DNA from 2 places in the Pigmentiphaga sp. YJ18 genome. Region 2 is predicted to be linked to the other one. Evidence: predicted binding sites of a transcription regulator. Region 2 holds the regulator's gene; the other holds the start of a gene.
The links. The regulator FNR, encoded in region 2, switches genes on or off when oxygen is low (the NO sensors DNR and NnrR bind a similar motif). The targets are predictions, from matches to a motif close to TTGATNNNNATCAA.

Region 1: WKR98_RS17250 (universal stress protein) is a predicted target of FNR. The motif match lies at 1,110-1,123, and genes of this name have one in related genera.

Annotation. Positions count from the first base shown of each region.
Region 1 covers NZ_JBBUKU010000002.1:732,586-737,185, reverse strand. Annotated here, with positions in the region: gene WKR98_RS17260 (adenylosuccinate synthase) at 1-436, shown strand, start outside; gene WKR98_RS17255 (phosphoribosyltransferase) at 500-1,036, shown strand; gene WKR98_RS17250 (universal stress protein) at 1,197-1,664, shown strand; gene prpR (propionate catabolism operon regulatory protein PrpR) at 1,630-3,597, opposite strand; gene WKR98_RS17240 (CaiB/BaiF CoA transferase family protein) at 3,764-4,600, shown strand, end outside.
Region 2 covers NZ_JBBUKU010000002.1:174,747-179,346, forward strand. Annotated here, with positions in the region: gene WKR98_RS14635 (2,4'-dihydroxyacetophenone dioxygenase family protein) at 1-108, shown strand, start outside; gene WKR98_RS14640 (LysR family transcriptional regulator) at 182-1,141, shown strand; gene WKR98_RS14645 (SapC family protein) at 1,152-1,883, opposite strand; gene fnr (fumarate/nitrate reduction transcriptional regulator Fnr) at 1,894-2,619, opposite strand; gene WKR98_RS14655 (LysR family transcriptional regulator) at 2,678-3,574, opposite strand; gene WKR98_RS14660 (hybrid sensor histidine kinase/response regulator) at 3,658-4,600, opposite strand, start outside.

The sequences.
Region 1 (4,600 bases), 560 kb from region 2:
CGGCGCCCGCCTGGCCTCGGTAGGCAAGGAATTCGGCTCGGTCACCGGCCGGCCGCGCCGCTGCGGCTGGTTCGACGGCGCCGCGCTCAAGCGCTCGATCCGCCTGAACGGCATCTCCGGCCTGTGCATCACCAAGCTGGACGTGCTGGACGGCCTGGAAACCATCAAGCTGGGCGTGGGCTATCGCGTCAACGGCGAATTCCGCGACGTCCTGCCCTACGGGGCGGCGGCCGTGGCCAGCAGCGAGCCCGTCCTGGAGGAAATGCCGGGCTGGAGCGAGTCCACCGTGGGCGTGACCGAATACGATAAACTTCCGGTCAATGCCCGTCGCTACCTGGAGCGGATGGCCGAAGTCTGCGGCGTGCCGATCGACCTGGTGTCGACCGGTCCGGACCGCACCGAAACCGTCGTGCTGCGGCATCCCTTCAAGGCCTGATCGGCTCCTTACTCATCCTGGCGCCCCGGTTGATCCGGGGCTTTTTTGCAGTATCCGGACACCATGCAGCAAGATACCGACAAAGATCTCTGGATCAGCTGGGACCGCTACAACCAACTCATCGAGCAACTGGGCCTGCAGGTCCACCAGTCGGGCTGGAAGTTCGACCAGATCGTCTGCCTGGCCCGCGGCGGAATGCGCGTGGGCGACGTGCTGTCGCGCATCTACGACGTGCCGCTGGGCATCCTGGCCACCAGCAGCTACCGCGAGGCGGCGGGCACCGAGCAGGGGCGGCTGGACATCGCGCAGTTCATCACGATCACGCGCGGCACGCTGGAAGGCAAGGTGCTGCTGGTGGACGACATGGTCGACACCGGCGTGACCTTCGACCGCGTGCACCAGCACCTGCTGCAGCAGTTCTCGGCGATCACGGAAATGCGCACGGCCGTGCTGTGGTTCAAGGGGCACTCCAAGGTGGTGCCGGACTACTACGTGCAGAAACTGCCGACGAATCCGTGGATACACCAGCCCTTCGAGGACTACGACAGCATCCGGCCGTATCAGCTCGAGGCCTGGGTGCGCAAGGGCAAGAGCGACTGATCGCCGCCGGCGTTCCACGAAAGCCCGGTCGGGAGCCATCCCGGCCGGGCTTTCTTGTTTCAGGCCGCGGCGATTGATCTGACTCAAGGTGTGTGCAATAAACCCGGCGTAGCATGAACGACTGCAGGCCGCCTACGACGTCCGGTCGACAGGAGCAACCATGTATCAGAAGCTACTCGTTCCCATCGACGGCAGCGCCACGTCCCGCCTGGCCCTGGAGGAAGCCGTGATGCTGGCGCGCCTGAGCGGCGCCAGGATAGAACTCCTGCACGTCGTGGACGAACTCGAACATATCTGGGGCCGGCCCAGCCCTGCGGTCTACATCAGGGAGGTGCGCCCCATGTTCCTGAAGGCGGGCCAGGACCTGCTGGACGAGACCCGGGCCGAGATCGAGTCGCAGGGCATCGAAGTGGACACCGTACTGCTGGAAAGCCGCGGCACCCGGGCCTCGGAATTGATCGCCGCCCAGGCGGCCAAGGACGGCGTGGACGCCATCGTCATGGGAACCCATGGCCGGCGGGGCGTCGACCGCGTGCTGATAGGCAGCGATGCCGAGCAGGTGGTGCGACTTTCGGCGGTGCCGGTGATGCTGGTCAGGCAGGCCCGGCCATCGATCGCGGCGGGCTAGGCTCCGCGGCCGTATCCGCGCAGGCCTCCAGCTCGGCCAGCCACCGCCACAGCGTCGAACGGCTGACGCCCAGCAGGCGGGCCGCCTCGGCGCGCCGGCCTCCCGCCTGGTCCAGCGCAGCGCGTACGCGCTGTGCCAGCGGCCGTTCCACGGTCGGGCCGGCTCCCGAGGCGAACAATTCCGGACAGTCATGGGCCAGTGCATCGAGCGGGATGTCGCGCGCATCGGCATACTGCGCCAGCGTGACCGCGATCCGCTCCGCCAGGTTCTCCAGCTCGCGGACGTTGCCGGGCCAGTGGTAGCGGCGCAGCGCGTCCATCCACGGCGCCAGCGCGACGGCGGCGTCCAGGGATGAACCCAGGCGCTTCAGGCAGCGGTCGGCCATGGGCAGGATGAGGACGGGAATGTCTTCCCGGCGTTCGCGCAGCGCGGGCAGGGCCAGCCGCAGGATGTTGAGGCGGTAGTACAGGTCGCGCCGGAACCGGCCCTGTTCGATCAGCGCTTCCAGCGGTTGATGCGTGGCGGCGACCACGCGCACGTCGATGGGCAGCGGCGCGGTCGCGCCCAGGCGCATGACTTCCCGTTCCTGCAGCACGCGCAGCAGCCTTGTCTGGAGCGGCATGGGCATGTCGCCGATCTCGTCCAGGAACAGGGTGCCGGTATGGGCCGCCTCGAACAGGCCGCACTTGCCGCCGCGCCGCGAACCGGTGAAGGCGCCTTCCTCGTAGCCGAACAGTTCGCTTTCCAGCAGCGACTCCGGAAAGGACGCGCAGTTGACGGCGACGAAGGGGCGCCCGGCCCGCCGGCTTTCGTTGTGGATGGCCTGGGCGAACAGTTCCTTGCCGACGCCGCTTTCGCCGGTGATCAACACGCCCAGGTCCGTGCGGGCGTAGCGGTGGGCGCTGGCGACGGCCGTGCGCATGGCCTGGCTGCCGCCGGCCAGGCTGGAGAAAGTGTGGCGGGCCGTGTGCTGCTGGCGCCGCTGCAGGATGCGCAGGCTGGCGTCGGCCGCCTGGATGGCGCTGGCGTCGTGCAGCGTCAGCGCCGCCCCCACGATGTCCCCATGTTCCCGTATCAGGGTGCGGTCGACCACCCAGTCGCGCTGCCCGAAGCGCAGCGCGATGGCCCGTTCCTGGCGGCCGCTGGCCAGCGTGGCACGCAGGGACAGCGCCGGCTCGAGTTCGCCCAGCGGCCGTCCCCGCAGCAGCGCGTCGGGCTTGCCGAGCAATTGCCGCATGGGCGGGTTGATGGCGATGATGCGGTCTTCGCGGTCGACCGCGACCACCGCTTCCTGCAGGTTGTGCAGCACGCTGTGCAACTGTTCGTAGCGGCCGGCCTCCAGGCGCGCGACCCTGGCCAGTTCCAGGGCATCGTCGAAGCCCTTGCGGATGCTGGCCAGGGAATAGGCCAGCAGGCCCCGCAGCCCGGCCTGCTCGGCCAGTTCCACCACCAGGCTGGAGCCGACGATGACCTGGTATCCCTCCCGGCGCAGCGTCTCGAAGCGAAGCCGGGCGTCGTCCGGCGTACGGTAGGCGTGCTGGCTGATGCCGATGTTGAGCAGATCCTTGACGTCGTCCAGCTCGGGTATGGTCTGGCCGTACATCACCACGCCGACGCGGTCGGCGATCCGGCGTGCCTGGATCAGCGCCTGCAGCAGGTCGAAGCCGCCCAGGTGGATGGTGGCCACCGGCGCCTGCAGGCCGGCCCGCAGGATGGCTGCGTTCGAGCCGGCGCTGACGAAGGCGTCGGCCATGCCGCGCTCGACCCGGTCCTGCGCCAGGGCCAGGGCGTCGCCGAAGGTGGCGTCGACGACCTCGATCCGCGCCCGCTGCGCATATTCGGCAACGACCGGCATGGCCAGTTCGCGAATGTGCCGGTAGCTGACGAAACACAGGCGCGGCAGGCCCGGGGGAGGCGAGGAAAGGGGAAGCATGATCGTGTCTTGGTAAGACGTCCTGTCTGTTCCATGATTGTTCCATGAAACGTCCGGACAAAGTCGCCAGACCGGGAAAACGCCGATGAATCAAGGCCTTGCCGCGGAGTTCGCAGGTGGCACGGGGATTGCACCGTCCCGGCATCGTCTTCAAGGAGATAGCGGATTGGCCCTCGAACACATTACCGTGCTGGACTTGACCCACATGCTTTCCGGGCCCTACGGCACCATGCTGCTGGCCGACCTGGGCGCGCGCACCATCAAGGTCGAACCTCCGGGGAAGGGCGAAGGCACGCGCCGGCTGCTCGAGAACGATCCGCAGCATTCGCGCGACGGCATGGGCGCCTACTACGTCACCCTCAACCGGAACAAGGAAAGCGTCTGCGTCGACCTGAAGCAGCCGGCGGGCCGCGAGGTCTTCCTGGACCTGGTGCGGCGCGCCGACGTGGTGTTCGACAACTTCAGCGTGGGAGTGACCGAAAGGCTGGGCATCGACCATGCGTCGCTGGCCAAGGTCAACCCGCGCATCGTCACCTGCTCGGTGACGGGATTCGGGCAGACCGGGCCGGCCACGCAGCGGCCCGCGTTCGACCAGGTGGTGCAGGCCATGGGGGGCGGCATGTCGATCACCGGCACGCCGGCCACGGGGCCGATACGCAGCGGCATCCCCATTGGCGACCTGGGCGGCGGCACCTTCGGCGCGATAGGCGTGCTGGCGGCCCTGGTCGAGCGCGAGCAGACGGGCAGGGGACAGCACGTCGACATCGCCATGCTGGACGTGCAGGTCTCGCTGCTGAACTACATGGCCACGATGTACTTCATGTCCGGCCAGGTTCCCGAAGGCATAGGCAACGGCCACTTCGTGCACGTGCCCTACAACTGCTATCCGACCGCGGATGGCCACATCATCATCGCCTGCATCGGCGACGCCTTCTTCGAGCGCTTCGTGGACTTCATCGACGTGCCCGAACTGCGGCGGCCCGAGTATCTCCAGCAGCCGGTG
Region 2 (4,600 bases):
GGCATGCAGATCGGCTACGAGGACGTGTTCAGCAAGATCGAGATGTGCAGGCGCCACTACCGGGAAGTGGGCCTGGGCGAGGACTACGTGCGGCGGTTCATCCGCTAGCCGCTTCCGGGTTCAGTCGGAAGCCGGGGCCCGCATTGTCTATTCGGGACCCGGCGGATATAGTCATGCTGCCATGGACATCAACAAGCTCGACCTGAATCTCCTGCTGGTCTTCGAGGCGCTCTATCTCGAGCGCAACGTGACGCGCGCGGGGGAACGGGTAGGCCTGTCCCAGCCATCCATGAGCAATGCCCTGCTGCGTTTGCGCAACCAATGCAACGACCCCTTGTTCGTGCGCACGCAGGGCGGCATGGAACCCACCTCGTATGCGTCCGAACTGGCGGGCAGCGTGCTGCGCGCGCTGGAGCTGGTGCGCAACGGTTTCGAGCAGGCCAGCGGCTTCGATCCGGCCTCCAGCCAGCGCAGCTTCACGCTGCTGATGTCCGATTTTTCCCAGTTCCTGGTGCTGCCGCAGCTCGTGGCGCGCTTCAAATCGTCGGCGCCAGGCATCAGCCTGGAGGTCAGCAGCCTGAGCCGGGAGCATTACCGGGCGGCGCTGGAGAACGGCGACGCCGACCTCGCGGTCGGCAACCTGCAGGAGCTGCAGAGCGGCTTCTACCAGCAGGGCCTGTTCGTCGACCAGCACGTCTGCGTGATGGGCAGCGGCTTTCGCAAGGCGGGCGAGGCGATCACGCTGGATGAATACCTCGCGGCACGGCACCTGGTGGTGACGGCCAACAAGACCGACCTGCAGATCGAAAAGGAACTGGGCAAGCAGGGGCACCGGCGCGAGGTGGCGCTGCGCGTGCCCAACTACCTGGTGCTGCCCAAGATCCTGGCGCAGACGGACCTGATCGTCACGGTGCCCGAGGTCATCGCCCAGGCCATCACCGACGATGCGGCCGGGGCGACCTGGTCGCGGCTGCCTTTCCAGACCCCGCATACGCACATGCGCCAGTTCTGGCATGCGCGCTACCACCATGACAGCGCCAATACCTGGCTGCGCCGGCAGATCGCCGACCTGCACATAGGCGCCAGCCTGCGCAAGGTGGGAGCCGGCCCGACGCCGCCGGTGTGTCCGGAAGCGGCGTGAGGCGCGGCGGCTAGCCGGCCAGCGTGACCAGGTGGCCCCAGTTCAGCCGCGATTGCAGATGGAAGTAGGTCATGGCCAGCCAGCCCTTGCGCATCCACGCGGCGGCCGTGGCGTCCGGCAACTGGTCGAAGCGGGTCTCGTCAACGACCAGGAAGCCATCCAGCGTGACGCGCTCGCCGCCTTGCAGGTCCACGGCCACCTGGCGCGGGATCAGCAGGTTCTCGGCCCGCAGGGCCGCGACGTAGTCGCGCGTCATGGCCAGGCCGGCCTGGAGTTCTCCCAGGAATTGCAGCATTTCCCCGACCACGGGAGCGGGCTGCCCACCCTCGAACAGGGGCTGGGCATCGGCGGCGGAACTGCGCAGGTGTTCGGCGTCCTCGTCCACGCACAGCGCGTAGCGCTGGCTGGCCGGATCTTCCTGCAGGATGAACGGATAGCGCCGCAGGTGCGCGGGAATGTAGCGGCTGGGCCGCCACCGCCCCGCGTCGTCCACCATCAGGTTCTGCGCGTTGCGCAGGCCCAGCACCGCCATGGGCATCTGCTCCTCGCCGGCGAACACGATGGGCAGGTCGCGCGCCGCCATCGCGAACTCCGTGGCCACCAGCGGCACCGCGGTCTGGCCGCGCGCGAAGGCGTAGCCGGCCTGGCGGTCGAACCGCAGATGGGCGTGGCGCTGCGGGTCCAGGGCGCGGGCCAGGGCGAACATGGGGGCGTTGGCGCCCGCCTGGGGGGAGGTGGTCATCGATTTCCTGCTAGCAATGGGGGCCGGCCAGGCGCCGCAGCGCCGGCATGTCGAGGATCTCGACCTGCTTCTGCTGGATGCGCAGCACGCCGGACTTGGCGAAGCGCGAGAATAGGCGGCTCACGGTTTCGAGGGTCAGCCCGAGGAAGTTGCCGATTTCCTCGCGGCTCATGCGCAGCACGAAGGCCGACGAGGAATAGCCGCGTGCGGCCAGGCGTTCCGACAGGCTGATCAGGAACACGGCCAGCCGCTCCTCGGCGCGCATGGTGCCCAGGGACAGCAGCATCTGCTGGTCCTGTTCGATTTCGCGGCTCATCAGCCGCATGAGCTGGCGCTGCAGCGAAGGCAGGTGGTTGGCCAGCGAGGACAGGTCGCGCACCGGGATCACACAGACCTCGCTGTCCTCCAGCGCGATGGCGGTCGAGGCGTGGCTGTTGCGGCCCAGGCCGTCCAGCCCGACGATTTCGCCAGGCAGGTGAAAGCCGGTGATCTGCTGGCGGCCGTCGGCCAGTTCGAGATAGGTCTTCAGGGTGCCGAAGCGGATGCCGTAGACGGCGTCCAGGCCGTCCTCGAAGCGAAAGAGGGATTCGCCCCGGGCCAGCCGCACACGCTGCTGCACCAGTTCGTCCATGCGGCCGGCGTCCTCCGCGGCCATGCCCACGGGCAGGCAGAACTGCCCCAGCCCGCAGGTCGAGCAGCGTACGGAGTCTGGGGTAACTGGAATGCGTTTGGTCATGGCTTGTCTTTGTTCTGAGCCGGCCGCGGCGGCCTGGGCGGGCGCCAGCCCGGGAAGGCTAGGGCAGGCGCTTGGCGTAGCTTTGCCGCAGCATGTCGATGAAGACCCGGACGCGCAGCGGCAGATGCTTGCGCTGAGGATACACGGCGTAGATGGCGTTGGGGGGCGCGGCGAATTCGTCGAGCACCGTCACCAGCCGGCCTTCCTTGAGGTCGTCCTCGATTTCCCACAGCGATCGCCATGCCAGCCCCCGTCCGTCCAGCGTCCAGGCATGGAGCACGGCGCCGTCGGTGCATTCCAGCGTACCCGATACGCGCTGCGGTGTCGTCTTGCCGTCGACGGCGAAGAGCCAGCCGCGCGCCTGATTGACGCCGGTGCCGAAGGACAGGCAGTTGTGGCGTGCCAGGTCGGTGGGGTGCTGCGGGGTGCCGTGCCGGCGCAGGTAGGCGGGCGCGGCCACGACCATGCGGCGGTTGTCGGCCAGGCGCACGCTGACCATGCTGGAGTCGGCCAGGTCGCCGATCCGGATGGCGCAGTCATAGCCTTCGTTGACCAGGTCCACCAGCCGGTCGCTCAGGTCCAGTGTCACGGTGATGCCGGGATGGGCATCCAGCAGCCGCGGCAGCAGGGGCGCGACGTGGCGCCGGCCGAAACCGCCGGGCGCGGTGACGCGGAAATGCCCCTTGGGATGTTCGCCGCCCGCCGCCACACTGTTCTCGGCGTTCTCGAGCGTTTGCAGGATCTGCTGGCATTCCTCGAAGAATTCCGTGCCTTCGGCGCTGAGCGAGATCTTGCGCGTGGTGCGGATCAGCAGCTTGACGCCCAGCCGGGCTTCCAGCGCATCGATGCGCCGGCCGATGACGGCGGGCGCGACGCCTTCGCTGCGGGCCGCGGCCGACAGGCTTCCGCGTACGACGGCCGAGACGAAGGATTCGATCTGCTTGAAGCGGTCCATGGGACGGGCGATTTATGCAAAATAGTAAATAATTTGCGCCCGATTTTAGCCCATCCTTAAAAACCGACGGTAGCGCCGGGGTATCAAGGCTGGGGGTCGCGCTGCAGGACGCGGATCAACTGGTCGATGTCCAGCGGCTTGGTCAGGTGGAAGGCGAAGCCGGCGTCCAGGCAGCGGCGCACGTCGGATTCCATGCCATAGCCCGTGAGCGCGACCGCGATCTGGTCGGGCTGGGGAGCGTAGCGCCGCAGCACGTCGATGCCGTCGCCGTCGGGCAGCCCCATGTCGCTGACCAGGACGTCGTAGCGCCTGGCGTCGACGCAGCGGCAGGCCGCCGCCACGTTTTCCGCGACCTCGACCTCGTAGCCGTATTCGGCCAGCAGGAACTGCATGGCCTCGGCGGTATCGATGTTGTCCTCGACCAGCAGGATGGTGGCGGGGCGGACCAGGGGAGCGGACACGGGAAGGGTCTCCTCGGTGGGGGCGTGCAGGGAGCCGCTGGCCGGGTCGTCCAGCGTCAGCGTGAAGGTCGTGCCTTTGCCCTGGCCGTCGCTGCGCACGCTCAGGGTGCCGCCGTGGCGCTGCGCCAGCGAGCTGGCGATGGCCAGCCCCAGCCCCAGGCCGCCGCGCGACTGGGCGGCGTCTTCCTCGCCCTGGTCGAAGGCATCGAAGATGCGCTTGAGGGCCTGCGGGGGGATGCCTATGCCCGTGTCCGAGACGTCCACCGCGATCCTGCCCGGCACCGGCTGGTACATGGTGACGCGTATCTCGCCGCCGCGCGGCGTGAATTTGATGGCGTTCTTCAGCAGGTTCCAGACGATCTGCTGCAGGCGGGCCGGGTCGGCCTGCACGATGACCGGGTAGGGCAGGGGCGTGTAATGCAGCTCGATGTGGCGAGCGGCGGCTTCCTCGCGGAAGATCTCGGCGATCCCGTTCAGGATGCCAACGAGATCGGTGGGTTCCAGGCGCAGGCTCAGCTTGTCGTTGACGATCTTGGAGATGTCCAGCAGGTCGTCGATCAGGCGA